DNA from 3 places in the Akkermansia sp. JRP_AM1 genome. Region 2 is predicted to be linked to each of the others. Evidence: riboswitches for the same ligand, from Rfam matches in the RefSeq annotation. Region 2 holds a riboswitch; each other region holds the start of a gene.
The links. A riboswitch is a leader RNA that binds a small molecule or an ion and turns the genes downstream of it on or off. The one in region 2 is predicted to bind cobalamin.

Region 1 (10,363 bases), 800 kb from region 2:
CTGCGTTTCCCGGGTGGATTCCCCGGCAGGCTTCATGGCTGTGCGGGCTTTTCCCGATCCCCCGGCGCCCATGCCGGCGGGCATGTGGACCACCATGACTCCGGAGGCTGCCAGGGCCAGCGCCAGCCAGAGCCAGCGGAGGGGCCGGCGCCAGGGATAGGTGCGGGAGTGCCTGGTGCGGTTCATGCCTTCTTGACGAACATCAGGGAAAGGTATTCTTCCGGCCTTGCGTCAATGACGTCGATGTCGTCCGTAATAAACTCGTCGGGCATGCCGAGCCTTTCCCCGTAAATGACGCGGATGTCCTTTTCCCGCCGGATGCGCTCCATCAGGCGCGCGCGGCTGCGGTAGGTCTTCATGAGAACGGTGGTGGTTCCGGGCGGGAACTCCAGGGAATCCGCCATCTCCGGCTTGAAGGCGGGAATGACCCGGAGCCGTTCCCCGTTTTCCACCAGTATTTGGCGGCTGCGGGCCGCCAGGGTGCAGAAGGAGGTGACGCCCGGCACCACTTCCGCGTGCAGGCCGGGATTCCGGCTGAGCAGGAGGCTCAGAATATAGCCGAAGGTGCTGTAGGTCATGGCGTCTCCCAGCGTGGCAAAGGCGCAGTCCAGGCCGCGGGAAAGAACTCCCTCAATAATGGCCGTATTCTTTTCAATCTGCTCCTGCCTGGTTCTCGCGTCGCGGGACATGCTGAAAACCAGCTTGCGGAACTCCGCCTTCACGCCGCCCACGGAACGCACCACCGCTTCGGAAATGCTGAAATCGCTGTTGGGTCCGGTCACCGTAAACACCACGTCCACGGAGCGGAAGACGTTGACGGCCTTGAGCGTGAGGTATTCCGGATTTCCGGGGCCGATGCCCACCCCGTAGAACTTTCCAGGGCTGGCCATGTCAATGCGCTTGTTTGGGGGTCATGAGGTCGTCCTCCGTGGTCCGGGCATGGCGGGAGAAAACGGCGCGGATGCCCGGGTTTTCCCCCAGCCCACGCAGGTGGGTCTTGACGGTGAAGCCCTCCTTCCTGAGCATGGAAGCCCAGGAATCCTCCTCATCCCCGCCCAGGTCGTTCTTGGCGTGGTCTCCGGCCACCAGCATGAAGGGGGCCAGCCAGACGGTCTTGGCGCCGGACTTTTTAAGCTGTTCCAGAATGGGGGCCACCCCCGCGTTCCTTCCACGGTGGCGAAAAACGCCAGGCTGTCGCGGTCGTTCAGCTCGCGGGCGAAGTCGGAAAGCACCATGTCGCAGCGTCCTTCCTGCTGGCCGTGCCCCATGAGCAGGATGGCTTCATCCTTCTTCCGTTCCGCGGGGAAATGCTCCAGAAGGGCCGTGATGGCCTCGTTCCTGTCCCGTTCGCTTTCCAGCAGGGGGCGGCCGATGAACACGTGGTCAAAGCTGTCCGGATGGCGCGCCAGGAAACTGACAATCTGCCTCTCCATCCGGGAAAACTCCTCGCCGGGGGCGATGTGAAGGGACTGGACGCGCAATGTGCGTATGCCTTTGCGGGCCATCTGTTCCAGATTTTCCTCCACGGAGGGAACGGGGGTTCCGCGTCCGGCAAGCTTCCTGCGGATAATGCTTGAAGTATAGCTCCACTTCAGGCGGTCCGGGGCATAATGGGCCAGCATGTCCTTCTCCAGCTCCTTGTAGGAGACGGTAGCGTCCTGGTGGCTGGTCCCGAAGGCCACGAGAAGAAGCCCTTCCTGCCGTGACGGCGCCGCCTGTTCCGCCGGGGCGGGGGACGCTTCCGCCCTGCATGGGGCGGCGGAAAGCACAGGCAGGGAAAACAGGGTGAGTCCTGCAAGAAAAACGGAGGAAAGGGGCAGGAATGCCCCCGGTACGTAAGAGGATGCTTCAATCATGCGTTGATAAGGTATGGTGAACCGGAGCAAGGATATTCGGACTCCGGGTCTCCAACCTCCCCCTCGCCTTCACCCTCCGGAATGGGAGGACTGGCTGACCGGAACGCTGGCGGAAAAGCGTTCCTTGAGGGTTTGTAACCCGATACCGCAGCGCGACTGTTTCCGGTTCTCACGGAATTCCCCGTTGCTTCGGCGTGTTTAATGGCGTTTTTAGCCGTCACTGTCAATGTTTATTAGAACGCCGCCGAATTTCCGGAGACTGGGAAAAAATGTGCGTGGACGGGTAAAAACCGCCTTTTGGCCGTTCCTGCGCCTGCTCTTGGAAAAAATGCAGGTTCCGGATGCGGAAGCGGTGGAAGACGGGGCATTCCGGGGTGCAGAAATCCCGGCGGAAAAGAGAGGGAGGAAGCGCCCCATTCCGTACCGTGCCGGGGCTTTCCAATCCGGTAGGCCGCAGGCCGGAGTTTGCTGCTTGCAGAAGGCGGGGCAGGTATGAGAACATGGAGCATGGCTTCTTCCCCGGATGTTGTAGAATATATCTGTTTCCAGCTCCGGCATGCCGGGGACATTTCCTTCAAAAAAATGTTTGGGGAATACGGCCTGTACTGTGACCGGAAATATTTCGGCCTGGTATGTGACAACCAATTATTTGTCAAAATCACGGAGCCGGGCCTGAAGCTGCTTCCGCAGCAGGAGCAGGGCAGTCCCTATCCCGGCGCCAGGCCGCATTTCCTGATGACGGAACTGGATGATGACCGGGCTCTCTCCTCCTTTGTCCGGGCAACCTGTTCCGTTCTCTCCGCTCCGGATGTCTTATCCGGGAAGAAGAAAAAAGCTTCCGGAGAAAAAGAAACAGGCGTCCGTAAACGCCTGTTTGTTCCGGATGAAATGCCGTTCGGCTGAAAGGCTTATTTATCTTCCGGAGCCTCTGGCACAGCCAGGGAAGAAAGGCTCTTTTTCAGATTGCCCGCAACGGTCTGCGTGGCTTCATTATCGGACTCCGCGAATTTGTCCACGGCCTGCGTCAGGGATTTGAGGTCGGATTCAGAAACCTTTCTCCCTTTCGCCTTGCGCTGTTCCAGGGCGGAAATCTTCTTGTTGAGGTCGGCCAGCTTCGGCAGGTCCTTGTTCGCCTTCAGAGTCGCCAGCGGTTCGTCGAACTCCTTGACGGAGGGGACCGCCGTCTTGAGGCGCGTGATGGCCGTCACCGCTTCCAGCGGGTTGGACTGGATCTGGGCCTGCACCATGTCCTTGGCGTCTCCCAGCCATTCGTCAAAAGCGGCGCAGACGGCCTGGGCCTCCTCGTCGTCCGTTTTCTTCCGCAGGGGCGTGATCTTGGACTCGATGTTGCTGCCGTTGGAAACGACCGTCTTGGCCAGGGATTTGTACTTGTCCAGCTCCACGCCTTCCAGGATGGGAAGGCCGCGTTCCACCTTCATCACCTCCTTTTTCACCAGGTCGTAAAGCTGGGTGGGATGCCCCTTGGCCACCACCTTTCCGTTGGCCCCGATCAGCACCGCATGCGGCAGGCCGCCCGGGCAGGAGGCCGCCGGAATATCCAGCCCCTGATAGACGGGGAAGGTAATCTTCTTTTCCTCCAGGAACTGCTTCACCCTGGGGGTCAGCCCCTGGCGGTGACTGCCAACCACGGTGAAACCCTTGGATTGGAATTTGTCCTGTAATTCCTGCAAATGCGGCATGCTGGCGATGCAGGGAGGGCAGTTGATGCCCCAGTATTCAAAAAACACCACCTTCCCCTTCAGGTCGGAAGCCTTGATTCTCGGCCCGTGGAGGTGGCTGCCTTCGTCAAAGGATGGGTAGGTGACTTTGGCGCCGTTCCCGTTGTCCGCCGCGTGGAGGAAAGCCGGGGCCGTCATGGCGGCAATGGAGCCGGACAGAATGAGGGCAGTAAAGGTTTTCATAGGATGAATGATGCAGAATCCCGCATTGAGTGTCAAGAAGGAAGCTCGCGCCCCGCGCTGCCTTCTCCGGTTGTTTCCTCGGCTGTCCCGCCTGTTCTGTTTCGACGGGCTGCGCACTTCCGGTCCGGGGAAGCCCGGCGGCCCGTTCCCATGGGAAAAACGCTTCAGGCAATATCCAGCCCCATGATGTAATCCGTCATGTAATAACCGTGGCCGATGTGGAAATCCCCGCGTTCCAGTTCCCGCATCCCCATGCGCCGGTAAAACTCCACCGCCCGGGTATTATAGCGGTTCACGTTCAGGCGCATCAGGCACGGTTCCGGGTGGATGCTCCTGATGTAGCTGACGGCCTGGCGGAACAGGTAGCTGCCGATGTGCAGCCCCTGGAAGCCGGGCAGAACATAAATTTTCTGCAAGTGGAAGACGCCGGGGCCTTCCGGCTGGACGGACAGGTAGCCGCAGTCCTCCCCCTGATGGGAGGCGATGAAATACACGTGCCCTTCCTCCATCTGCTTCTCCAGATTGGCGGGGGAATACATCCAGTCCATCATGAAATCCATCTGCTCCTGGGAAAGGAGGTCCCGGTAAGTGGCCGGAAAAGCCTGGAGGGCCAGTTCATGAATCAGCATGATGTCGTCCTTGGCGGCTTGGCGGAGTGTTGGCATGGCGGGAATATTACACGGAAAAGCCCCGGATGAAAAGGGCCTCTTCCACGTTCCCGGCGGAATTTTCCGTCCATGGCCCACTTTCCCCTCCCTATTCCGCCGGGGACGCCGTATGCTGGATGACACAGGCTTTTTTGACGGAAACCGGGGGGAAATCCTGTCTGTATTGTGAACCCTGCATGCATGCCAAATCATGAGAGAACCCATTCCCATACAACAATGGCTCCCCGCGGGGCCGCTGAGGGACATGGGTGAAAAATACGTGAGCGGCCTTCCGGACGTGGCGCAGAACCCCATCGGCCCGGAATCCCTCATGCACCAGTCCGACCACTCCTGGACGGAATACCTGGTGGCCTACTCCCTGCTGTATCCGTGGGTGGTGATCGCGCTGGGCCTCCTGGGCGGGCTGGCCCTGGGGGCCTACTACCTTTTTTGCCGCCGCCGGGAATACGACCACCGCATTTTCTGCTCCAAATGCGGCACCATGATGTACCCGTGCGGCCTGCACTGCCCCAAGTGCGGCACGTCCAATCCCAAACCCCGCGCCCTGAACTGGATTGGTTATTCCAGGCTGCGCACCGTGATTCCGTCCACCGGATGGAAAAGGCATGAGGAAGTCCTCCGCAGCTACCGGCGGTGCTTCTACTGCGGCCAGCCGCTCCATGAGCCTACGCTGAACCAGCGCTGCCCCGCCTGCGGAAAGGCGGTGCTCCAGGGGGAACAATCCGTGGACCAGTATGATGCGTATGTTGGGCGCCGCAGGGGCTGGACCTTTGCGGCCGTGGTCGTGCTGGGCATCATTCCCATCCTGGGGCCGCTGCTGGCCTCCTCCCTGTACAAGAGGACGCTCATCAACCCGTATTCCCTGTACATGACCGTATTCAGGGAAAGCTTCCTGATGGTGGTGCTCTTCCTGTGCCGCCATCTGTTCCGCCTGCTGCCGTTCATCGGAATCATCGGCATGCCCGTCCTCTGCGTGACGGAATACCACCTGTACCGGCGCATGTTCCTGTGGAAGACGGAGAAATATGACTTCGGCGAGAAGTAGGGGGGGCCTCCGGGCGGGAGCTTCTTCCCGGGGCGGCCTTTCCGGTGCATCCACGGGAAATGATGGGCTGCGGGATTGACTTGGAATCCGGGCCACGTACCTTTCCTCCATGCAGATGCGTTATGTCCTCTTGCCCTTCCTGGGAGCCCTTTGCCTGGCCCTGGCCGCCTGTTCCGTCACATACGGCAACAAATCCGTGGCGTCCCCGGAAGTATACGGCAGGCTGGCGCCGGGAAAATCCTCCAAGGCGGACGTTTACGACGCTCTGGGCCAGCCCTCCGACGTGGTGACCATGAAAAACGGCGTCTTGTGGACCTACCGCTACCACAAGGCTAAAAACGACTTCCTGGGCAATATTCCCCTCTTTGGCGTCGGCCTGATTGCCGGAGGGAAAAACGGGGACGTTTATACGGTGCTGGCCCTGTTTGACCGGCGGGGCGTGCTGGCCTCCCGTTCGGCGGCGCGGCAGAAGCTTTACACGTCCAACCTGGCTTCCCTGAAACGCTCCCTGGACGTCATGATGGAGGGCGAATCGTCACACCAGCGTGTGGAAATGGAGATGAAAAAGATAGGCCGCCCCTTTGACCCCTCTGCGGCCAAGGATGCGGACCTGCTGGAAAAGTCTCTTGATTAACGGCCTGCGGGCTTTCTCTTCCTTATTGTATCAAGTATGACAAGGAATCGTTTTTTTTCTAATGGACTAAACTTCCTGCATACAGTAAGTAGGCGGTGTTCCCCGAAGGGATACGGCAGGGATTCTTCCTGAATTCCTCCGCTCCCGGTGGAGCAAACCCTATAGAAAAATAGAATGAAAATGAAAAGAAAACTGGCATTGGTTCTGGCGAAGGCTTTCTCCGGAAAGTCCGTGCCGGAAAAGAAACGGGAAAAAGAGGTAAAGGCCTCCAGGAAACTGGAAGCATGGCTGAAGGCTTCCAGAATGCGGTCCTTCTAGAAAAGGCCTGCTGACGGAAAAGGCGGATTCGGGCGCTGGCCGCCCGGTTCGCGGGGAGGGACGGGGAGAAAAAAATTGAGTCTCCCTTTTTTCATCGTACCATAAAACGATGAAGCGCGTGAATGGGACGATGGGGACGGCTGGGTCCTTTGGGACGGAGAGGGAAGGGAGGACAGATGGATGACGGGCGTTTACTGCCTAAGGGAGGCGGCTACAGACGGCTTCTTTCATTCCGCAACGCCCAAATCATTTACGATTTGACGGTAGCTTTCTGCGACGCTACTTGAGTCGTGATGCGCGTACTACTGACCAGATGGTGCAGGCGGCGCGTTCCGGCAAGCAGAATATTGCGGAGGGGAGCATGGCTTCCGCCACTTCCCGTGAAACGGAAATCAAGCTGACCAATGTAGCCCGGGCCAGCTTGGAAGAGCTTCTGCTGGACTATGAAGATTATTTGCGTATGCGCGGGTTGAGGCTATGGGATAAGGATTCTCCCGAATCTCTGTTGATGCGGAAGGCCTCCCTGCGGCATGACCATTCGGAATGGTTTTTAAATCTGGCTCATTCCAGAAACGATGAAGTGTTCGCGAATATGGCGGTTTGTCTGATTTATCAGGCCGCTTTTCTCTTGAAAAAACAATTGAATGTACTGGAAGAACGGTTTTTGCAGGAGGGAGGCTTAAGGGAGAGAATGACCCGGCTGCGGAAGCAGAGGAGAAAGTCGGGAAGCTCGTAAAAGCAATTGTCTCACCGGTCTCATTCGTCCCAATGGTCCTCCCGGGCAATTTCCGGGCTGGGTTGCAGGTCAAAAGATATGTCTTCATGACAGTTGCGCCTTGACTACGGCGTTGGAATGTCCGTTCATCTGGGCAGACATGACCATACCCGGAATTCTTGAAGAAAAGTTGTCCGCCGCATTGAAAGCGGTGTTGGGGGAGGAGCTTCCCGCTGATTTTTGCGCTTCGGTGACGCCCTCCGCGGATTTGCGGTTCGGGGACTACCAGAGCAACGCCGCCATGGTGCTTGCCAAGCGGTGCCGCACGAATCCCCGCGCTCTGGCCCAGCAGGTGGTGGACCGGATGGGGCAGGACGGCGTCTGTTCCCTGGAAATCGCCGGACCCGGGTTCATCAACTTCCGCATCAAGCCGGAATTTTACGCCGCGCGCCTGCTGGCCATGCTGGCGGACGACCGTCTGGGGGTGGAGAAGGTGCAGGACCCCAAAACCATCGTCATTGACTTTTCCGCGCCCAACGTCGCCAAGCCCATGCATGTGGGCCACATCCGTTCCACCATCATCGGGGACGCCCTCTCCCGCGTGGCCCGCTTTGTGGGGCACAACGTGATTACGGACAACCACATCGGGGACTGGGGCACCCAGTTCGGCATGATCCTGTGGGGCTGGAAGAACATTCTGGACGAGCAGGCCCTGGCCGCCAACCCCATTGACGAACTGCTGCGGGTGTACAAGGACGTGAACCTGATGTGCAAGGAAAAGCCGGAACTGCTGGACACCTGCAAGGCGGAGCTGGTGAAGCTCCAGGCCGGGGACGGGGAAAACCTGGCGATCTGGAAGCGCTGCGTGGAAGTCTCCAAATCCGGCCTTTCCAAAATCTACGACCAGCTTGACATCCACTTTGACTACTGGCTGGGGGAAAGCTTTTACAACGACGCCCTGGCTCCGCTGGTGGACGGCATGATCGCCGCCGGAATGGCCCGGGAGAGCGACGGCGCCATCTGCGTGTTTTCCGACGGCTCCGTGCCGCCCAATGAAGACCCCTTCCTCGTGCAGGACAAGGGGGAATGGCGCGCCAACCCCTGCATCATCCGGAAGGCGGACGGCGGCTTCCTGTACGCCACGACGGACCTCGCGACGCTGGACCACCGCATCAGGACGTGGGGGGCGGATTCCATCTGGTACGTGGTGGGCGCACCGCAGGCCCTGCATTTCCGCCAGATATTCTCCGCCCAGCGCCGCCGCGGCATGGATGGGGATTACCGCCACATCGCGTTCGGCTCCATCCTGGGAGACGACCGCAAGCCGTTCAAGACGCGTTCCGGGGACACCGTTTCCCTCCAGGACGTGCTGGATGAAGCCATTGAACGCGCCGCCCGCGTAGTGGAGGAAAAAAGCCCGGACATGCCGGAGGAGGAAAAAAAGCGCGTGGCGGAAGTCGTGGGCATAGGAGCCGTAAAATTTGCGGAGCTCTCCCAGAACCGAATGACGGATTACGTCTTCAACTGGGACAAAATGCTGGCCCTCCAGGGGGACACGGCCCCGTACCTCCAGAACTCCTATGTGCGCGTCCGTTCCATCTTCCGCAAGCTGGACGGCAGCCCGCTGGACTGGTCCGCCCCCATTCAGCTTTCAGAAGATGCGGAAATCCACCTGGCCCGCCTCCTGGCCCGCTACGGGGAAGTGGTGCCCCAGGTGCTGGACGACTGCCGCCCGAACGTGCTGGCCGCCTACCTGTTTGACCTGGCCCGCGCCTTCCACTCCTTCTATGAGGCGTGCCCGGTCCTGAAATCGGAAGGGGCGGTGCGGCACTCCCGCCTGGCCCTGTGCGAGCTGACGGCCCGCACCCTCAAGCACGGGCTGGGCCTGCTGGGCATCCAGCTTCCGGACAGAATGTAACCGTTTCTTCCTTATGAACACCTCTTTCCGCCATGTCCTGCTGGCCGCCGCCATGGCGGGATTCTGTTCCGCTGCTGGAGGCGGGGAACACGGGTACTGGATGAGCAGCCCGTCCCTGAACGGCTGGCGGGAGGCCGTCTTCCGCGCCGGCGTTCCGGCACAGCCTGCCGTGCTGCCGCCCGGCGTGGAGCCGATGATGGTGGGCTCCTCCTCTCCTGCCGCGCAAATGCTGGTGCTGGAAGGAATGACGCATCTGCTCACCTTCGGGGACATGCGTGCTTTCCGGAAATTTGACGCCGCGCTCCGGCTGGACCCGGACTGCCTCATGGCCCACTGGGGCAGGTGCATGAGCCTGATGGGCGCCGGACCCGCTTTTCAGGACCAGCGCGTCCATTCCATGAAGCGCATGAAGGAGCTGGCGCTGCGTCCGGACTGTCCGGAACAGGAACGCGCCTATGCGGACGCCCTGGCCGTGCTGCTGATGAACGGGCCCGTGAAGGCGCAGGAAGCGTGGAAAACCATCTGCTCCACCTGGAAGCGCGACCCTTACGCACCCCTCTTTTACGCCATGCTCCTGCGGGACGGCTTTGACGGGCAGGGCAACCCCGGAGAGGGGCAGAAAGAGGCCGTCCGCGTGGTGGACGCCGTCCTGAAAGAACGCCCTGGCTCCCAGGCCGCCCTGTTCATGCGCGCCCTGCTGGAGGAAGTGGCTCCCGTCATTTCCCCGGAAACGGTGGAAACCGCCCGCAAGGCCGTGGCCGCCAACCCCTTCTCCGCGTCCGCCCATCATCTGCTGGGCCATTGCCTGTTCCGCACGGGGGACTATGAAGGGGCATGCGCCGCCTTCAAGGACTCTGAAAACCTGTGCCTGGCCTGGGAAAAGGCGGAAAACGTTCCCCCGCGCTGGATGACGCCTGGTTCCGCTCCATCCTTTACCGGGCCGTTTCCGAATTCTGCGCCGGACATTACAGGCAGGCGAACGCCGTCGCCGCCCGCGCCGCTTCCGTTCCCCTGGACAAAAAGCATCCGCTGGCCCCCGGCACCCTCCTGCAAATATGGGAGGCCAGGACACTGCCCGCGCGCCTGATGCTGGCCCGGCCTGACCTGCCCGCGCAGGCTCTTGTGCTCAAGGCTTCTCCGGGACCGCTGCCCAAGGGATTTCCGGACTTGAGCAACGGCATGGCGGCAGTGGTCACCCAATACATGGGCGCCTGTTATTCTGCCAGGCAGGGCAGGCCGGGCGCCGTGGCGTCCGCCTTTGACAAACTGTCCGGCGTTCTGCGCCTG
Region 2 (10,363 bases):
AGCCGCCGCCGTTCCCGCCGTAAAAGTCCCTCCCCACAGCCGCCGTGCCAGGGTTTCCGCGCGGCGCGCGCACCAGCCGATCAGGCAGACGGGATGGAACCTGTTGGGCGGATCCCCCGCCAGAATATCCAGCAGAAGGGCCGCAGGCAGGATGAACGGGCACGGAAGCATGGGTCAGCGTTTCAGTTGAAGAATACGGTAGATGGCCTTGAGGTCCAGATGCTCCCGGACTACGTCCGCCAGGCGGTCCAGCGCGCCGTCCAGGTCATAGGAGGCGTGCAGGGATGGATTGGGGGACAAACCGGAATCCACTCTGACCATGTTGATGAACGCGCGGCGGAACTCGTCGCCGTCCAGCATGCCGTGCAGGTACGTGGCCCAGATTCGGCCTTTGCCGTAGCCGCAGGGGGAGCCGTCTTCCCGGAACATGATGGGGACGCTCGCTCCCTCATGGCGGGTGACGCCGTGGTGGATTTCATAGCCCGCCGCGGGAGGGGCCAGCGGCGTGCTTGCCCGGCGCACGTTGAGCAGGGTTTTGGCGGCGGCGAAAGTGGTGGAAAGCTCCAGCAGGCCAAGCCCCGGCGTCCGTTCCTCCGCGGATTCCATGTGCAGCGGGTCCAGAATGTCCGTTCCCAGCATTTGCAGGCCGCCGCAGACGCCCAGCATCCACTTTCCCTGTTCAGCGTGCCGGCGGATGGGTTCTTCCAGCCCTGCGGCGCGCAGTCCGGCCAGGTCCGCCGCCACGCTCTTGGTGCCGGGCAGGATGACCAGGTCCGGGTTCCCCCATTCCTCCCGTGTCCGCACCTGGCGGAGGCGAACGTCCGGCTCCGCCGCCAGCGGGGCGAAGTCCGTGAAGTTGGAGACGTGGGCGGGCATCACTACGGCCACGTCCAGGCAGTCCGCGTGCCTGGCTTGCTCGTCCTGTTCAAAGGGCAGAGCGGCCCGGTCCTCTTCCGGAATGCTGATGTTCCGTATCATCGGGATGACGCCCAGCACGGGCCTGCCCGTACGGTCCAGCATGTAGCTGTGCGCCGGGGCCAGCAGCTCCGGGTCTCCGCGGAACTTGTTGACCACAAAGCCCGCCAGCAGCTCTTTTTCCCAGGGGGCGAACGTCATCCACGTCCCCAGGAAGGAGGCGTACACGCCGCCCCGGTCAATGTCCCCGGTGAGCAGAACTTTGGCGCGCGCATAGCGGGCCATGTTCATGTTCACCACGTCTGCGGATTTCAGGTTGATTTCTCCGGGGCTTCCGGCCCCTTCCAGGCAGAGGACGTCATACTCGTCCGCCAGGGAATCGTACGCCCGGCGCACGTCCGGCCAGAAGCGCCTTTTGGCCGTAAAATATTCCCGCGCCTCCATGTGGCCTACGGCACGCCCCATCACGATCACCTGGGAGCCGGTGTTGGAATGGGGCTTGAGCAGGATGGGATTCATCCTGGCATCCGGGTCGATGCGGCAGGCCTGGGCCTGCACCATCTGGGCGCGGCCCATTTCCTCCCCCAGCGCGGTTACGCCGGAGTTGAGGGCCATGTTCTGCGCCTTGAACGGGGCCACCCGGTGGCCGTCCTGAAGAAAAATGCGGCACAGGGCCGCCGTGAGCACGCTTTTTCCAGCATCGGAGCAGGTGCCCTGAATCATCAGGGCCGGTTTGGGCAGTTTGCGGAGAATGGCGGGGCCGCCTCCCTTCAGCTCGGCCCGCAGGGCCTCTGCCAGCAGGGCGTGTTCTTCCGGCGTGCGGACGCCTGCACGGAACCAGCCGCCGTTTTCCAGCCCCGGATAATTGGAGCAGTCGCGCAGCGCGATGCCGTGGTTTTTCAGGAGCCGGGCGGCCAGGCCGGAAGGCGCCCCCGCCAGACGGAAGAGCAGGAAGTTGGCCCCGGACGGCAGCACGGCGGCGCCCGGCAGGGCAGAAAGCCTGCGGAACAGGTCTTCCCGGCGTTCCCGGTTCAGGGCGCGTTCCCCGTCCGCCCATGAAGGCGGCTGTTCCAGCACGGCCCGCGCCGCAGTCGCTGCAAAGGCGTTCACGTTCCACGCGGGCAGGGACTGCCTCAGCCGTTCCGCCAGTGGAGCGGCGCAGACGGAAAAGCCGCACCGGACGCCGGCGATGCCGTAAAATTTGGTCAGGGAACGCAGGACAACCAGGTTGGGCAGAAGGGCCGCGTCACGGAGAAGCGATTCCGTTCCGTCCGCGTAGTCAATGAAGGATTCGTCAATAATCCAGACGACTCCGGGGCGGTTCCGCACGGCCTGCCGCAGGGCCGGAACGTCCAGCAGCCCGCCGGATGGATTGCAGGGATTAGCCAGGAAAACGGCGCTTCCGTCTGCGGCCTGTTCCGCCGGCAGGAGGGAAGACGGAATGAAGGAATCCCGTTCCTCCGTCCGGATGGAAAGAACGTCCGTGCCGTGGCGCAGGCAGGCCAGCCTGTATTCGGAAAAAGCGGGTTCCGGAATGACGGCCCGTTTCAGTTCCAGCGCGCGCGGGAGGGCGTGAATCAGTTCGTTGGCTCCGTTGCCGAAGGTGAAGCAACCGGAAGGCAGCCCGTAATGAACCGCCGCCAGTTCCCGCAGCTCCGCCATGTCCGGGGAGGGGTAGGGAACGGCTGCATCCATGGCCTTCCACAGCGCGGAGGCAATGAACTCCGGCATTCCCTCCGGCCTCAGGTTGACGCTGAAATCCAGAATCTCCCGTTCGGGCCGTCCGGCGTCCGCCGCCAGGGATTTTAAATCCCCTCCGTGTGAAAAACTGTTCATGCCGTAGTAATTAAGACCGGCGTTCCAGGATGGCGCCTGTTCCGGAAAAAGGAAGGAAACGCCTTGAAGAAACGGTTTTTCCGGAAGTTGGGAACTCCTCTGAAAACGGAAATCCTTCCCCGCTGCGGGAAGGAGGGTGAAAGGCGTGTCATGGGCGCATCATGTCCTGTACGCGCCGGGGGTGACAAGACAAAAATGGAGAACTCCGGTTGGAAAAACGGGATGGCGCGCGGCGGCTGAAAAGAGGAAGCGTCCATAAAGCGGCGGAATGTTCAAAGAAAATTTTTTTGGCTTGTCATACCGGTCTCTTTGGTATTTCATCCGTCTCATGAACCCTCATGGGAAGGGTTACAGACCTCAGGGACGCCCGTAGCCGGGCAGGAAATAGATTGGGGAATACCGGTGTGAATCCGGAGCGGTACCGCCACTGTAAGCGAGCCTGTCTCGCAAGCCAGAAGACCAGCCTGTGGGGTTGTCCAACTGTTCGGCGAGTTACCGAACGTAAGGCACCACAACCATGCTTTATACGAAGAAAGCCCTTCAGATGGGCGCTATTGCCGTTGGCCTTGCCGCATTCGCAGGCCAGTCCTCTCTTGCCGAGTCTGCTAAAAGAAGACTCCAAGCCCTCCGCCAGTTCGGAAACCATGCAGGTCATGCCGGAATTGACCATGGCGTCCCACTTTACGGGCGTGCCGTACAACCGGTCCGGGGTATCCGTTTCCATCATCAATCCGGAAGAATTCCAGAAAGCGGGCATTGAAACCCTGACAGGAGCCCTTTCCCAGACTCCCGGCGTCTTCACGCTGGACGGCGGCGGCACCTGGCAGCGCGGTTCCGTGAGCAACACCGTCATCCGCGGGATGAACAAGGAAACCTACACCCTGACCATGGTTGACGGCATGCGCATCAGTGATGTCAACATGTCCGGCAACAAGCTGCTGGGGATCACCAATCTCTTTACGGTGGACAATGTGGAAGTGGTGAAGGGCGCCCAGGGCGCCGTCTTCGGTTCCGGCGCCATTGGCGGCGTTGTCGCCATGGACACCCCGGAAGGGGAAGGCGATCCCGTGACCAGGATTTTTGCGGAAGCCGGTTCTTTCCATTCCTTCAACAGCTACGCGACTTCCTCAGGCAAGATCAAGAAGCTTTCCTACTTTGTGGGCGTGGGGTTTGAATCCACGGAAAACGATCCCACCATTTATCCGGCCATTTATGACAACCGGAAAGGCATGAACGACTTCCGCCAGTGGCAGGAAGCCGTGCGCCTGGGCTATGACGTCAATGACAAGGTGAAGGTGGGCTTTACCTACCGCCGCCTGGATTCCTACTTTGAATACCCCACGCCGTATGTGGATTACGACCAGTGGCCCGCCGTGACGGACCCCCACCTGTACAACACGGAAGACAAGAACCGCAGCAACCTGGTGACGGGGCGCGTGGATGCGGAAATTACCAAGCTGTGGTCCACCAGCTTCATGATCGGGCATTACAACATGGACTATTCCACGCATACGCCGGGCTTCGATTTCCAGCCCAACGTGATGTGCAACCGCCGCTTCCAGACGGAATGGCGCAATGCACTTACGTGGAACAAGGAATGGAAGACGGTCGCCGGCATGGCCTGGGACCGCTCCGACTACATGAGCGAAAACAATTACGTGGCCAAGGATGAATGGCAGAGCACGCTTGCCTTCTTTGCGGAGCAGATGTGGGCGCCCACGGACAACTTTGACGCCAGCGTGGCCCTGCGCCTGGAGCATGATTCCGTCTGGAACAACCACTTCACGTGGCGTTATTCCAATTCCTGGAAGGTGACGGGCAAGGATTCCCCCACCCGTATTTTCGGTTCCGTGGGTTCCGGATTCCGCGCCCCCACCTACTTTGAACAGTACGCCGCCAATTACGGCTACGTGGGCAATCCGGACCTGGATGTGTCCAAATCCCTGGGCGGAGACCTGGGCGTGGAACAGCGCCTGGCGGACAACCATTACGCTTCCGTGACGGGATTCTGGACCCGCATCAACGATGAAATCGGCACCAGGAGCGTAGGCACGTGGCCCAACTCCTACACGACTTACGACAACTTCTCCCACGCCACTTCCTATGGCGTGGAAGTAGCGTTCAAGGGGCAGTTCAAGGATGCGTGGAACAGCGGCTATTATGCCAACTACACCTTCACGATGCCCAAGCGCGACTCCATCGGCAAATATGAAACCATCCAGATGGCCAATACTGCCCGCCACACCATCAACGCGGAGGTTTATACCTCTCCGGTTGAAAAACTGACGGTCGGCTTCGGCGTAACATCCGCCATGGGCCGTACGGACTACAACTATGCCCGTCTGGACAACTTCTTTACGGCGCGTTTGTTCGCCAGGTACCAGGTGACGGACAATGTGGCGTTTCATGTGCGTGTGGAAAACCTGTTTGACCAGAATTTCATCATCACGAATGACTATAACTTCGGACCGCGCCAGGCCCGGGGGCTGGGAGTCTTCGGCGGCGTGACGGTCGAATTCTAATTGCTTTTCAGGACTAATTGTTGATTGCACCCCCATCTTCCGTCTTGCGGGCTGTTTCAGGCGAAGGGAACAGCCACGGGCGGAAGATGGGCTTTTTGTTTTCCGGTGGTTCCGGAATCGGTTAACATGCGGCGGTAATCTAAGCTGTGTTTCGCTGGCTGTACATTCTGGGGGCGTTGGTCCTCGCCGTCTTTCTGGGAGGAGTCCTTTACTTCGCCCAGCGGGAAGCGGACGTTTGGCATGAGGCCTCCGGACGGACGGACGGCAGGGGCATGCCTGCCGTGTTTGACGGCTTCGTGGAACGGTGGAACAGATCTGTGGAGCGGGAACTGCTCCGGGAACTGGCAGGCGGCGAGCGGAAGAAAAGCCTGCTGTCCGTCTCCCGTGGCGATGGGGATGGGCGGCGTCTGGCCGAGCAGGAGCGTTCCGTGGAACGCATCGGCAGAAGGCTGGAGCTGAAAGACCATATCCGCCAGCTTCCCCTGGAGGAGGTTCCTGCTGGATTGGAATGGCAGACCGGAATGGAGGAACCGGAAGTGGGTGACCCCCGGGCCGTGAAAGGGGGGCTGGTCCGGCTGTGGATCAATACGCCGTTTCCCGGAACCCTGCGGGCGTTCGGACCGGGAAGCGAGACCTTTTTCAACTACTCCGCCATTGACAACGTGTGGCTTCCCCTGGTGGGGTTGCATCCGGAAACCTTCCGGCCCATTCCGGGGCTAGCGGACCGCTGGGCCGTCTCCGCGGACGGGAAAACCGTTTTTTACCATTTGGACCCGGAAGCGACGTACTCGGACGGCCGCCCCGTAAGGGCGCAGGACTTCCTGCTGAATATCTGCCTCCGCACGTCCGGCTTTGCCCGGGACCCCTTCTGGACCACCCTGTTCCGTTCCACGTATGACCAGATTACGGTATACGGGGATTCCGTCATTGCCCTGACGCTTCCGTCACCCGGGCCGCTGCTGCCTTACATGGCCTGCGTGGATTTCCATCCGGCCCATCCCGGTTTTTACCATGATTTCAACTCCCTGTTTCTGGAACGCTACCAGTGGAAGGTTCCGCCGAATACGGGGGGCTACGTGGTGGTTCCCGGTAAAATACGGATAGGCGAGCGCATCACCCTGGCCCGCGTGAAGGACTGGTGGGCGAAGGACAGGAAATACTACCGCTATTCCTGCAATGCGGACCAGGTGGAGCATGTATTTGTAAACCTGGAAAACAAGGCGGTTGAAATGTTCCGCCGCGGGGAGCTGGACATGATGAACGTCCGCAAGCCGGAAGTGTGGGAAAACAGGCTGGAACTGCCGGAAGTGCACCGGGGCTACATAGACAAGTACAGCCTGGAAGCCGGTTATGCCTGCCCCCCGTACGGCCTGTACCTGAACTGTGCGGACAAGCTTCTGAAAAACCCCGGCATTCGCAGGGGGCTGGCGCATTCCGTGAACATGGGCATGGTGATTGATACCCTGTTCCGCGGGAATATGAGAAGGCTGGGCTCCTACATGGAGGGGTACGGCGATCTGACGCTTCCGCTGAAAGCGCCGGAATACAGCAAGAAAAAAGCCATGGAACATTTTGCCCGCGCCGGCTACCGGGAAATGGGGGAGGACGGCGTGCTGAAGAATGAACGGGGGAACGGCTGGTGGTGGAACTGACCTTCGCGGACTCCTCCACCCTGATGACCAATGTTTGTTCCATCCTACGGCAGGAGGCCCTGAAATGCGGGGTGGACCTGCGCCTGGACCCCCTGACCTATAATGTCTGTTCCCGGAAGGTATTTGAAAAACGGTACCAGGCCGCCCTGTGGGCGTGGCCGCTCCAGACGCCGTTCCCCCGGCTTTATGAAACCTTTGCTTCCGAGCTGGCGTACGATGCCCGCGGCAACCCCGTGGGCAACACGAACAATATCTTTGCCGTGGCGGACACGGAACTGGATGCGGCCCTGGACGCGGAGCGGAATGCCCCGGATGGCGCCGCCCTGAAAAAAGCCCTTCAACGCGCCCAAAAGCGCATTCATGAACTCTGCGTCTGGATTCCCGGCTGGCGGGAACCCTACACGTACGTCGCCTGCTGGCGCTGGATACGCTGGCCGGAATCCCCCACGCGGTTCTGTTCCCCCGGATTTACAACCCCCTGGAATCCCACTTGTACTGGGTGGATGAAAAAATGAAGAAGGAAACGCAGGAGGCCCGGCGCCGGGGCGTTCCGTTTGAGGAAAGGCATCAGGTGATACGTGTTGAAAGACCGGATGACGCCGCTCCGTAATAAAACCAGCCCGCCGGCTCCTTTTTAAATTGAAAGGAGGCGGTTTTTCATCATAATTCCCCTTATTATTCCCTAGAACCGTTTATTGACTCCATTATCATGAAAATATCACTTTTTTCCGCCCTGTTTCTGGCAGGCCACCTTTGCATGGCCGCTCCCATGCCCCTGCCGGAATCCAATGACGGCGCCAAGCATGTCTTCGCCACCAACCAGGAAAACTTCCTGATGGACGGAAAGCCCGTCAAAATCATCTCCGGGGAAATGCACTACCCGCGCGTGCCGCGTGAGCACTGGCAGGACAGGTTCCAGCGCATGAAGGCCATGGGCATGAACACCGTCTGCACCTATCTGTTCTGGAACGTGCATGAACCGGAACCCGGCAAGTGGGACTTCTCCGGCAACCTGGACTTTGTGGAATTCGTCAAGGAAGCGCAGAAGGCCGGCCTGTGGGTCATCGTGCGTCCGGGCCCTTACGTTTGCGCGGAATGGGAATTCGGCGGGTTCCCCGGCTGGCTGCTGAAGGATGCGGACCTGAAGGTCCGCTCCCAGGACCCCCGTTTCCTGGAACCGGCCATGGCTTATCTCAAGAAAGTCTGCTCCATGCTGGAACCGCTGCAGATCACCAAGGGCGGCCCCATCATCATGGCCCAGGTGGAAAATGAATACGGCTCCTACGGCTCCGACAAGGACTACGTGAAAAAACACCTGGAAGTCATCCAAAAGGAGCTTCCGGGCGTGGTGCCCTTTACCTCGGACGGCCCGAACGACTGGATGATCAACAACGGCACGCTGCCCGGCATCGTTCCCGCCATGAACTTCGGCGGCGGAGCCAAGGGCGCCTTTGCCAACCTGGAAAAGCACAAGGGCAAGACTCCCCGCATCAACGGCGAATTCTGGGTAGGCTGGTTTGACCACTGGGGCAAGCCCAAAAACGGCGGCAGTACGGAAGGCTTCAACCGCGACTTGAAGTGGATGTTGGAAAACAATGTCTCCCCCAACCTTTTCATGGCGCACGGGGGCACCTCCTTCGGCTTCATGAACGGGGCGAACTGGGAAGGGGCCTACACGCCGGACGTGACCAATTACGACTACGGCGCGCCCATCTCTGAAAACGGAACCCTGACGGACCGCTACCGTACCTTCCGCCAGACCATTCAGGACTATTACGGTGATACGTACAAGCTCCCCGAACCGCCCGCGCAGCCGGAAATGATGGAGCTGCCGCCCATCACGTTCACGGAGAAAGCCGGCATGTTCAACCGGCTCCCGCAGCCTGTCATCCGCAAGGAGCCCGTGCACATGGAAGCCCTGGGGCAGAGCCTGGGCTTCATCCTGTACCGGACGAAAGTGAACGGCCCGGTGAAGGGAGAGCTGAAAATGAACAACATGCAGGACCGCGCCATCGTTTACGTGGACGGCAAAAGGCAGGGTGCGGCAGACCGCCGCTACAAGCAGGACGCCTGTGACGTGGTTATTCCCGCGGGCCTCCATACGGTGGATATCTTTGTGGAAAACATGGGCCGCATCAACTTCGGCGGCCAAATCCAGGGGGAACGCAAGGGAATCCGCGGCCCCATCACGCTGGACGGGAAGAAGCTGGAAAACTTCCTCATCTACAACCTCCCGTGCAAGGGCGTGGAGCTTCTGTCCTTCTCCGGCAAGAAGCCGGGCGGCGACCAGCCCGTGTTCCACCGTGGATATTTCAACGTCTCCAACCCCAAGGATACCTACCTGGACATGCGGGACGGCTGGAAAAAGGGCGTCGTGTGGGTGAACGGCCACAATCTGGGCCGCTTCTGGTTCATCGGTTCCCAGCAGGCGCTTTACTGCCCCGGCGAATACCTGAAACCGGGGAAAAATGAAATCGTGGTGCTGGACGTGGACGGCGGCTCCGGCACGGTGAAAGGCGTGAAGGAAGCCATTTACGAAGTCAACAGGGACCCTGCCATGGCGGACGTCTTCCGTGTGGGCAAGCCCGTAGCTCCCGCTGCCAGCCAGCTCGTGCACAAGGGAACCTTCGCCAAGGGCGCGGACCAGCAGGAAATCAAATTCCGCGCTCCCGTCCAGGCCCGCTACATCGCCCTCGTCAGCAAGAACGCCCATGACAACGGCCCGCACGCCGCCATTGCGGAGCTGAATTTCCTGGATGCCTCCGGCAACCTGCTTCCCCGCGAACAGTGGTCCGTGGTCTATGCGGATTCCCATGAAACGGCGGGGGAAGCCGCCCAGGCGGGCCTGGTGATGGACAACCAGCCCACCACCTACTGGCACACCAAGTGGCAGGGAGACAACCCCACGCACCCGCACATGATCGTGCTGGACCTGGGCAAGGTACAGAAGCTCTCCGGCTTCCGCTACCTGCCGCGCCAGAACCGGGAAAACGGCCGCATCAAGGACTATGAAGTCTACGCGTCTCCCAAGCCGTTCAAGCCTGTCAAATAGGGATTCCCGGAAATCCTGATCTTTCCGGGGCCGCTCCATCCTTTGGGATGGAGCGGCCTTTTTCCTTTTGGAGCACTTTTGGAGGCAACGGAATCTTCACGCGAGCGCGGCATGCGCTGGTTTTAAGAGCACGTGTTTGCTGATGCCTTGGTTACCGCATGGCATGCGTCTCCTCCCCCGGCATGAAAAAGGCGGCTCCGTGGTGTACGGAGCCGCCGGGAGGCAGTAATGAACTCAATGATTAATTGTTAGAAGTTCCAGGAGAAGCCCAGCTTGATGGTGTGGTAGCCGGGATCACTGTAGCCCTGAATCTGGTAATATTCATAGCCGATCAGGAAGTCAGCGCTCTTGGAGATGCTGAACTTGAACCCGGCCTGGGCTGCCCA
Region 3 (10,363 bases), 1.1 Mb from region 2:
CCACGCGAAATCATCCAGGCGTTCCGGGACCAGGCGGCTGAAACAGACGTCCGCGGAAGGAGCCGCCTTCAGGGAGGAATCGTTCAGAATCCAGAAATCACGGGCCGTTCCGGGCCGGAAATTGCTCTGGAACAAAAGAGTATCCGTCCTTCCGTCTCCATCCGTATCCGCCAGTTGGTGCGGGATGACGCGCCCGTGGCGGACGTCAAACACGCGAAGGGCGGCGGCATTCCCGGAAGTTCCGGACGTCCAGGGCACCGACACGGTTTCAGCAGGACGGAACTTGGCCAGTGGGTTCGTGACGGTTACAGTCTTTCTCTGCGGATGGTCCCGGCCAATGACGTATTTGCGCAGTTCGGTGCCGGCCATCAGGTAGGCGCCCGCGCCGTATGCTTCCGTATCCTCCCCGGAATAATGGCCCGGCTTGTCGGCAATGGGCTGCACCCAGCCCAGCGCGCCTTCCGCGTTGACGGAATCACAGGCGGCCTTCCACGCCCTGCGGATGACGGGAAGATATTCATCCGCATCCAGATACCCCTGGTTCACCCCCCACAGCATCCCGTACATGATAAAGAGGGTGCCGCTCATCTCCTTCAAGGGGGGCTCTTCCGGGTCCAGCAGGCTGGCGTGCCAGGAACCGTCGGGCGACTGGCATTTTTTCAGGGATGCCGCCATACGCTTGAGCAGATCCTCATAAAAGGGGCGGGAAGGCCAGTCCGCGGGCATGTCCTGAAGAATAAGCGGCAGTCCGGCAATCACCCAGCCGTTGCCCCGGCTCCAGAACATCTTTTTCCCATTAGCCGCCGGAATGGTGAAGTAACGGGAATCACGGAAAAACAGCCCTTCCTTCCGGTCAAAAAGATAGTCGCAGGTGAGCTTGTATTCCCTGTCCATGAATTCCAGATACCGGCGGTCTCCGGTATAGGCCGCCAGCTTCACGAACACGGGAGGGGACATGAACAGGGCGTCCGACCAGCTCCAGCGGTCCTGGCAGCCGGGAGTCCCGAACTGGAGGGAAGCGGAGGAGGGCCGGTTCATCACCCCGTCCAGCACGGCGCGTATTTTCTCCGCCGCAGCGGTATTTCCGTCTTCCATCGCCATCTCCATCCAGGCGTGGCCCACGGCGTGATCGTCCGCATGGTAATGCCGTTTCAGGGTTCTCCATTCCTGTTCCCCTCCTGTTTTCCTCAGCAGCGGCAATCCCGGCCCTTCCGGGACGGCCAGGCCATACTGCACCAGGCCGGAATAAAAGGCGCCGTAGGTCCAGTGCAGCGGCGAGCGTTTTCTGGGATGCTCCGCCTGCCATTTCGCCACCAGGCGGAGATTATCCCGGATGGTCTTTTCATTCCAGTCCGCGGGAGCGCCGGAAGCGGGGCTCCCCGCAGAAAGCGCGGGAAGAACCAGCAGCAGGAAGGATTTACGCCATCCGTTTTTTGAAAAGGAAAAGAAATTCATTTGACTGGTACGGAAAAAGCCGCGCTGAAATTTCTCCGTGAGGAATGAATCTTCCCTTTTCGGCCTGTCCCGTTTTCCCCGGTCCCCGGAAAGGGGAGGCAAGGGCACATATGGTGCCATGACGGAAGGGAATGCCGCGTTATCAACCATTCCCTGCAGCATATATACAACATATTGTATCATTATAAATATTTAATACATTATTTATACATTTTCCTTGCGGGGGCTCTCTTTCTGTGGTTCATTGCGTTTCAGCGCAGGTAACGGAAGACGGTGAAAATCCGTCGCGGACGCGCCGCTGTAACCGGTAGACGATGGACCGGACACTGACTGCCAGCAGTCGGGAAGTCCCCATCACATGTCGCACCGGAAGCCAGAAGACGACCTGATGCCCCCGTATCCCATCCCGCGGACAGGATGAACATACGCACAGGTCCTCATCGTGCCCCTTGTTAAAAATGCACGCATGCGGCGGCCCCTGCCTATGATTTTTCCAGGCTTTTGCCCAGGCTCGCGGATGAGCGGTCATCATCCCTTCCAAGCGAGACACCCACCATGGCAACAAGCATCATCAAGCGTTCCGGAAAAAAGGAACAATACCAGGGCTACAAAATTGAGGAAGCCGTCAAGAACGCGTTCCACAGCTCCGGCACCGCCTACAACCGTTCCATTTACGAAGAAGTGGAAGCCAAGCTGAGCCATCAGGACTGCGCGCATGTGGAAGAAATCCAGGACATGATAGAACGCGCCCTGTTCCGCTGCGGATACTTTGACACGGCCAAGACCTTCATCACCTACCGCTTCCTGCACAAAATGCAGCGCGAACAGCTCGGGGGCCTCTATTCCGGCAACACGTACGTGGACTGCAAGCAGACGGTGGAGGAATACATCGGCCAGAGCGACTGGCGCATCGCCGCCAACTCCAACACCACGTATTCCAACGCCGGCCTCATCAATAACACGGCGGGAAAGGTGATTGCCAACTACTGGCTGGACCAGGTTTATTCCGCACGGGAGGGGGCCGCCCACCGGGAAGGGGACTACCACATTCATGACCTGGACTGCCTGACCGGGTACTGCGCCGGGTGGAGCCTCCGCAACCTGCTCAACGAAGGATTCAACGGCGTGCGCAGCCGCGTGAACAGCAGGCCGCCGCGCCACTTCCGGGAAGCACTGGGCCAGATGGCCAACTTTCTGGGCATTCTGCAAAGCGAATGGGCCGGAGCCCAGGCCTTCAGCTCCTTTGACACCTTCCTGGCGCCTTACGCCTTCAAGGACCAGGCGGATTTCACGCGCATCAAGAAGGACATCCGCAGCTTCGTCTACAACCTGAACGTGCCCTCCCGCTGGGGGCAGTCCCCCTTCACCAACGTCACGATCGACTGGACCGTGCCGCGGGACCTGCGGGACCAGGCCCCCTTCAGCGGCGGGGAGCACCTCTTTGAAGGGGTGGAGGACCCGGGCCTGCTCTCCCTGGCGCGGGAACGCGGCGTGAACAAGCTGACAGAGCTGACCTACAAGCATTTCCAGAAGGAAATGAACCTGATCAACAAGGCCTTTTACGAGGTGCTCACGGAAGGGGACAGCACCGGGCAGCCCTTCACCTTCCCCATCCCCACCGTCAACATCACGGAAGACTTTGACTGGGAAGGGGAAAACGTGCCGCTCCTGTTTGAAAACGCCGCCAAGATCGGCTCCTCCTACTTCCAGAACTTCATCGGCAGCCAGTACACCGTGAATGAAAACGGGGAACGCGTGCCGGACGAACGGGCCTACAAGCCGGACGCCGTGCGCTCCATGTGCTGCCGCCTCCAGCTGGACCTGCGGGAGCTGCTCAAGCGCGGCGGCGGCCTCTTCGGCTCCGCGGAAATGACCGGCTCCATCGGCGTGGTGACCATCAACCTGGCCCGGCTGGGCTACCTGTTCAAGCAGAACCGGGAAGCACTGTTCGCCCGGCTGGGGGAACTGCTGGACCTGGCCAAATCCTGCCTGGAAAAGAAAAGAACCTTCGTCCAGGAAATGTACGACCGCGGCCTGTACCCCTACACCAGGCGCTACCTGCCCACCTTCCGCAACCACTTCTCCACCATCGGGGTCAACGGCATGAACGAACTGCTGCGCAACTTCTCCAACGACTCGATGGACATCACCTCCGAGGAAGGCAGGACCTTTGCGGAGGAAATCCTGGAATTCATCCGCCTGCGCATGCAGGAGTACCAGGAGGAAACCGGCAACCTGTACAACCTGGAAGCCACCCCTGCGGAAGGCACCACCCACCGCTTTGCCCGGGAGGACCAGAAGCGCTATCCGGACATCCTCCAGGCCGGGCCCGTGGGGCAGCGTTACTACACGAACAGCTCCCAGCTCCCCGTGGACCACACGAGCGACCTGTTCCGTGCGCTCCAGCTCCAGGACGAACTCCAGTGCTGCTACACGGGGGAACCGTCTTCCACATGTACATGAATGAAGCCATCAGCTCCCCGGAAGCCTGCCGGGACATCGTCCGCAAGGTGCTGACCCGCTTCCGCATGCCGTACCTGACCGTCACCCCGCTCTTCTCCGTCTGCGACAAGCACGGCTACCTGCGCGGGGAGCACCAGTACTGCCCCTTCTGTGATGAAGAGCTGCTCCACATCCACAGGCATGAATAACCCTTTTCAACCAGCCGCCTCGTTTCAAAACCCAGCCATCAATACGACAATGACCAAACAGGAAATATTAAGCAAATACGCACAGGACCGTACCCGCTGCACCGTTTACACGCGCGTCATGGGCTATCACCGCCCTGTGGAAACCTTTAACGCCGGCAAACAGGGCGAATTCCACGACCGCGTCCACTTCGTGGAACCGGACCGTCCCTGCTCCTGCTCCGCCCAAACGGAACAGCCGCGGTAATTTTCCCAATAACATATGCGAAGTCAATGGGAACGGGCCGGGGCATAGCGGACATCACGCCGCTCACCTTGCTGGATTTTCCAAACAAGGTGGCCTGCATCTTCTGGCTGAGAGGCTGTAACTTGTTTTGTCAGTACTGTTACAACGTCTCCCTGGTCAGAGGAACGGGCTCTCCTGCCGGAGACCGGACGGACTACCTTGATTTCCTCAGAGATCGGGTGGGATTTCTGGACGGGGTAGTCCTGTCCGGCGGCGAGTGCACGCTGTGTCCCGACCTTATCCCCATCTGCCGCGAGATACGGCAGCTAGGCTTCGCGATTAAAATAGACACCAACGGCACGAGGCCCGGCGTGGTGAAAGCGCTGGTGGAAGAGGGGCTTTGCGACTACATCGCCCTGGACTACAAGGCGCCCCCGAACAATACGGCGCCGTCACCGGCAGGCCCGACCTTTTCCCCTCCTTTTCCGCAACTCTGGACTACCTGATCGCCTCCCAAACCGCCTTTGAAGTCAGAACCACCGTCCATCCCGATTTATTGACGGAAGATCACGTCAACAACATCATACGCGACTTGACAAAGCGCGGGTATGGGGGCAACTACTTCGTGCAAAATTTCTACCTGACCAAACAAACACTCAACTCTCTCCCCGCGCCGAGCCGGTTGTTTGACCGGACCAGGCTGGAGCCGGCCTCCATCCCCGTCCACTTCCGCAACTTCGAGTTCGCTCCGGGCAAAGTCTGACCCAGCCGACCATGTTCGACATCCTGCTCAACCACAACACCCTGGTTCTCTTCGGAATCATCTTCTTTGGCATCGCCCTCGGCAGCATTAAAATATACGGCCTGAACCTCGGCCTCTCCGGCGTTCTCTTCGTAGCGCTGGCCGCCGGCCACTACCGCCTGGCCATCCCCAACGGCGTGGGCCAGCTGGGCCTGGCGCTCTTTGTGTACTGCGTGGGCCTGAGCGCGGGCAACCGCTTCTTCTCCGCCATCGCCAAGCAGGGAAGCAAGCTCGCGGTCATGTCCGCCGTGATTGTAGGCGTTTCAGCCCTCTTCACCTGCCTCTTCGGCATCTGGTTCAATGTTCCCGCGGGGATTTCCTCCGGCATCTTCGCCGGCGCGTGCACCAGCACCCCGGCCCTGGCGGCAGCCACGGAAAGCCTGCCGGGAGCCTCCGGAAGCGGCGTCAGCATCGGCTACGGCATTGCCTACCCGTTCGGCGTGGTGGGCGTGGTCCTCTTCGTCCAGCTTCTCCCGCGCCTGCTGCACTTTGACCTGAACAAGGAGGCCAAGGCCATGCACTCCAAGCAGGAGGCCAGCATCATCTCACGCTTGGTCCGCGTCACGCAGCCCAACCTGATCGGCCAGAACATTGCGGACTGCAAGCTGCTGGACGGCCTGCACTGCATGGTCACCCGCGTGGTGCGCAACGACAGGCTGATGCCGCTGACGCCGGAAGACACGTTCCGGGAGGGAACGGAAGTCCTCATCGTGGGCAACAGCGACACCATGCCGCATGACGTCGCTTTCCTGGGGGAAGTATGCGACAACCCCTACCCCATGGACTCCCAGAAGGAGCGCCGCAAGCTGATCCTGACCAACAAGAACTACGCCGGGCGCAAACTCCGCGATCTGAAAACCCTGCGAACGGACGGCGTGATCATCTCCCGCATCTCCCGCCTGGGCTTCACCTTCGTCCCCACGGGGGACACCACGCTGGAGCGCAATGACGTGCTGACCGTGGTGGGTTCTCCGGAAAACCTCACCAAGTACGGGGACAAAATCGGCCACCGCAGCCAGGACATGAACCAGACGGACCTTCTTTCCCTCGGGTTCGGCCTCTCGCTCGGTATCATTCTGGGGCTGGTCAACTTCAGTCTGGGTAACGGCCTGGGCATCTCCCTAGGGATTGCCGGCGGCCCGCTGATTGTGGCCCTGCTGCTCGGCCACTTCGGGCGCCTGGGCCCCATCGTGGGTTACATCCCGCGCCCCACCCGACTTCTTTTGCAGGACCTGGGCCTGGTCTTCTTCCTGGCTGACGCCGGCATCAAGGGCGGCGCGGACCTGGTCACCACCGTAGCCACGCACGGCGCGGCCGTGTTCATCATGGGCGTCATCGTCACCTGCTCCGGCATGTTCGCCGGTTACTTCGTGGGCATGAAGGTCTTCAAGATGAACATCCTGGAATGCCTGGGCGGCATCTGCGGTGGCATGACCTCCACCCCGGCCCTGGGCGCCATCGCCAGCAAGACGGACTCCCAGGCTCCCGTGGTCAGCTACGCCACCGCCTACCCCGTGGCCCTCATCCTGATGACTATCATCGCGAAAGTCATCATCCAGACCATCGGCGGCGTGGTGGGCGTTTAGCCCAAGGCGCAAACTTCACCACCCGGAAAGACCGCGTCTCCGGCGGTTCTCTCCGGGCGCCATGCTTCACGGAAAAAGGAATATCGATTGCGGATCAGCGCCGTTTACCTCCTTGCCACCAGCCGGAAGTTTAAGACCCCGTTTCCGTCACTTCCATGCAGACGGACTGGAAGGCATTTTTCCAGTTGATGCGGATTCCGAAGTCCATCAGAAAATCACCACCAAGCACCCGTTCATGGACGTTGGCCAGGGGGCCGTTTTCATCCAGGTTGATCTCCCTGACCAGGTATCTGGCGGCAGGATTCAAGCCTTTCAGGCGCAGGGGCGGCGGGGAATCCGCCAGCCATTTGTCCATTAGCCAGGCGAAGACGACGGCCCTTTTTTCATGCACGTACATCAGGGAGGCCACCCGGCTTTCATACGGGGAAGATAGTCGGTACAGGTCCCCGAACTGGACCACGGGGCGGATGCGCTTATATTCCGCCAGCGCCCGTTTGGAAAATTCCACTTCCTCCTTCGTCATGTCACAGGGCTGAAGCTCGAATCCCAGACGGCCCGACATGGCGACGTCAAAACGGAATTTGAGCGGCGTGACGCGCTTCGTCTGATGGTTGGGGGAGGCCGTCACATGGGCGGCCATGGTAATGGCCGGGAACAAATGGCCTATGCCCCACTGCATGAACACGCGTTCACAGGCGTCCGTATTGTCGGACGTCCAGAATTCATGATGCCTCCGCATGGTCCCGTAGTCGGCGCGGCCTCCGCCGGAGGAGCAGGCCTGAAACGTCACGTCCGGAAATTCCGCCGCCAGCGCATCAAGAATGGCTTCATAGCCGCGCACGTAGTCAATGGACAGGTTCCCCTGATGGCTGGCGTCCAGCCAGGGGGAGCCGGGATCGGAAATCTTGCGGTTGCAGTCCCATTTCACGTAGGAAATGCCCGGATGTCCTCCCAACAGTTTCCGCATGGCTTCAAGAATGTATGCGCGCACGTCCGGATTGCTCAAATCCAGCAGGTACTGGCTGCGTTCCAGCCTGTTTTCCCGGTGCGGAAGGCCGATGACCCATTCCGGATGCTTCTGATAAAGTTCCGAGCAGGGGTTCACCATTTCCGGCTCCACCCAGATGCCGAAGCGTATCCCCAGCTTTTCCGCCTGGCGGATCAGGCCTTCCAGCCCATGGGGCAGTTTAGCACGGTTTACCTGCCAGTCCCCCAGACCGGCCCGGGCGTCATTGCGCGGGAATTGTCCGCCAAACCAGCCGTCATCCAGCACGAAAAGCTCTATTCCCAAGTCCGCCGCACGTTTCATCATGCCGTGCAGCACTTTTTCCGTGAAGGTAAAGTACACTCCCTCCCATGAGTTCAGCAAGGTCAGCCGCTCCGTGCCGCCGCTGCGCAGGCCGTAGCGTCGCGCCCAGCGGTGGATGCGCCGGGAGGCTTCCCCCTTGCCGTTTCCACTGTGCGCCAGAATGAGGGGAGGCGTTTCAAACACTCCGCCGCCGTCCAGCAGATAGGGAGCGGGGGCCACGTCCAGCCCCGCTCCCGCAAAGAGGTAGTGATACGGGCTGTGGCGGAACCATATCCGGTAGTTGCCGGGCCACGCCAGCGCTCCCAGCACCACTTCCCCGGAGTCCTCCCGCGCCGGACCATCCAGGGAGATGACGAAGCCGGGGCTTCCCTCCTGGGCGGCGCGGGTTCCGGTGCCGGAAACCAGGGCAAGTTCATGCCCCCGCGCCACTTCCTCCTCGCTCATCAGGGATTCCCCGCCCCATGTGCCGCGGAAGCTGGTGACAAAGTAACGTTCCGCTCGCAAATTCAGTTGCGCGGACGCCGCGCGGTGCAGGCGGATGCCTTCCCTCCCCTCGTTCCGTATCACCGCCCATTGAAGGAAGGCGTCCGATTCCCGGTGGGAGCGAACATGAATTTCCACCCGCACGGGGTAGGAAGGGTCTTTCCCATAGAAGACGGCTTCTTCCCGGTCGTCATCCAGTTCCAGCACTTCCCATCCCTGGCATTCCAGGCGCAGAGAAAGAGTTCCGTCCGCCTGGGTCGCGCAAATGCAGTATTCATCCGACGCATTGGGAAGCCCCGTCACGGAGTCCGCCAGGGCGGAATACAGAAGAGGCGCATCCGCGGCGCTTTCCAGGGCATCCTCCGGTTCACGCAGCCGCGGTCCGTAATAGGCGCGGCGCACGCGGCCCTGTTCATCCCTGAACAGGATCATCTGGGAGGAACGGGTCAGCAAATGAACGGAATCCGGAGTCATGGTCGGCAAATGGGGAAAGGGTAGGTCATTTTTTCCGGGCAGGCGCACGGCCGCCCCTGCCTTGTCCATTAATCCCTGCCCCGGACAGGGAAGTCAATGGCAAAATGGCAGGAGAGCCCGGGCGTTTCTCCTACTTTTTCCACAAACGGGAGGAAGGCCGGAATTTCATGGTGCTTGATTCATGCACAAACAGTTTGCTGCCGTTTTCCGGATGGCGTACCACGCGGGCACGCCGCCGCTTGATGCTGAACGAACCAAAGCCGCGGAATTTGACCAGTGAGCGCCTCAGGACCGACCGGGCAATCGTGTCCAGCACCGCGTCCAGCGCACGTTCCGCCTGCCTGGGGGTAACGCCGTCCCCCAGCTCCCGCTGAAGTTCCCTGACGAATTGTGTTTTATTCATAGGCCGCCCAGCATGATATGCCCCGTTCTCCCGGTAAAGCGGAGAAGGGGCGCAGGCATTCCTGCCACCAGCCCCATACGGGGATGCCCTTCCGTTCCGGGCTGCAAGTTTCATCCTTGCCCCCCTCCGGCGGACCCATTAAGGTTCAGGGAAGATGCCTTCCCCCGCCGCCGATGCTCCATTCCCGGAACGAGCTTTCAACGTGACCGCGTTGAAATGGAATACCTGCGCCTGGCTTCTGCTGCCCGTCCTGGTGTTCATGGCCTGGTGGATGCACTGGTATGTCTCTATCCCCCTCGCGGCCCTGATGGCCGCGGGACTGGCTCCCGGAAGGCGCAAGGAACTACCGGAAAGGGAATCCCTCCCCTCTTTCCCCTGTTCAACCAATCCTCGTTTCTTGTCCTGGGCGCATTCATCGCCCTGATGGTCCTGTCCGGATGGGGGGAATGGGTCAATCAGCACCCGGACCACATCGTCAGGAACGCCTGCCTTCGTGAATTGGTCGCCAGCCCGTGGCCCGTCGTTTTTCCGGACGGAGACGTCTTGATCTACAACACAGGGTTCTGGCTGGTTCCGGCCCTGGCAGGCAAAGTGGCTGGGCTGGAAGTTGCCCGGGCATTTGTCGTGCTGTGGGGTGCATGGGGCCTGTTTCTTGCCTGGCTGTGGCTCTGCGTTTTCTCCGGCCGCCGTTCCCTGCTGCTCGCCCTGCTGATGGTAATGTTCGGCTCCCTTCTGAATTTCCAATGCTGGCTGGGGCTGGATCTGTTCCGCCTGCATTACTTCGGCACGGCGGAACAGGTCATGTGCAGCGCAAACGCCTCCATCCCTGTCATGCTTTTTTTCATCTTCCTGGCTTCGGGACGCATGCCCCCGCACTGGATGCCCCTTTTGTTCGCGGCCACGGCCTTTTATTCTCCCCTCGCGGCTCTAGGGGGGCTGCCCCTGGCGGTCTGCCAGTGGCTCCGGCAATGGAAAGG

Region 1: linked by a shared signal. The riboswitch ahead of PVA48_RS12070 (sirohydrochlorin cobaltochelatase) and the one ahead of PVA48_RS00365 (TonB-dependent receptor plug domain-containing protein) in region 2 are both predicted to bind cobalamin.
Region 3: linked by a shared signal. The riboswitch ahead of PVA48_RS05315 (ribonucleoside triphosphate reductase) and the one ahead of PVA48_RS00365 (TonB-dependent receptor plug domain-containing protein) in region 2 are both predicted to bind cobalamin.

What each region holds. Positions count from the first base shown of each region.
Region 1 is NZ_CP118234.1:2,516,523-2,526,885, forward strand. Features, by position in the region: gene PVA48_RS12055 (hypothetical protein) at 1-186, opposite strand, end outside; gene cobI (precorrin-2 C(20)-methyltransferase) at 183-890, opposite strand; gene PVA48_RS12065 (sirohydrochlorin cobaltochelatase) at 892-1,155, opposite strand; partial or broken gene PVA48_RS12070 (sirohydrochlorin cobaltochelatase) at 1,254-1,856, opposite strand; cobalamin riboswitch at 1,869-2,095, opposite strand; gene PVA48_RS12075 (TfoX/Sxy family protein) at 2,364-2,759, shown strand; gene PVA48_RS12080 (TlpA disulfide reductase family protein) at 2,765-3,778, opposite strand; gene PVA48_RS12085 (GNAT family N-acetyltransferase) at 3,943-4,443, opposite strand; gene PVA48_RS12090 (hypothetical protein) at 4,637-5,491, shown strand; gene PVA48_RS12095 (hypothetical protein) at 5,601-6,125, shown strand; gene PVA48_RS12100 (four helix bundle suffix domain-containing protein) at 6,727-7,179, shown strand; gene argS (arginine--tRNA ligase) at 7,319-9,076, shown strand; gene PVA48_RS12110 (tetratricopeptide repeat protein) at 9,090-10,163, shown strand; gene PVA48_RS12115 (tetratricopeptide repeat protein) at 10,163-10,363, shown strand, end outside.
Region 2 is NZ_CP118234.1:78,578-88,940, reverse strand. Features, by position in the region: gene cbiB (adenosylcobinamide-phosphate synthase CbiB) at 1-171, opposite strand, end outside; gene PVA48_RS00370 (cobyric acid synthase) at 175-2,751, opposite strand; cobalamin riboswitch at 3,094-3,233, shown strand; gene PVA48_RS00365 (TonB-dependent receptor plug domain-containing protein) at 3,345-5,273, shown strand; gene PVA48_RS00360 (ABC transporter substrate-binding protein) at 5,420-6,925, shown strand; gene PVA48_RS00355 (hypothetical protein) at 6,913-7,440, shown strand; gene PVA48_RS00350 (beta-galactosidase) at 7,635-9,977, shown strand; gene PVA48_RS00345 (porin family protein) at 10,226-10,363, opposite strand, start outside.
Region 3 is NZ_CP118234.1:1,129,023-1,139,385, forward strand. Features, by position in the region: partial or broken gene PVA48_RS05310 (glycoside hydrolase family 88 protein) at 1-1,638, opposite strand, end outside; cobalamin riboswitch at 1,685-1,858, shown strand; partial or broken gene PVA48_RS05315 (ribonucleoside triphosphate reductase) at 2,011-4,106, shown strand; gene nrdD (anaerobic ribonucleoside-triphosphate reductase) at 4,156-4,350, shown strand; gene PVA48_RS05325 (anaerobic ribonucleoside-triphosphate reductase activating protein) at 4,377-4,835, shown strand; gene PVA48_RS05330 (hypothetical protein) at 4,886-5,092, shown strand; gene PVA48_RS05335 (aspartate:alanine exchanger family transporter) at 5,104-6,717, shown strand; gene PVA48_RS05340 (alpha-galactosidase) at 6,848-8,983, opposite strand; gene PVA48_RS05345 (HU family DNA-binding protein) at 9,114-9,386, opposite strand; gene PVA48_RS05350 (hypothetical protein) at 9,525-10,163, opposite strand.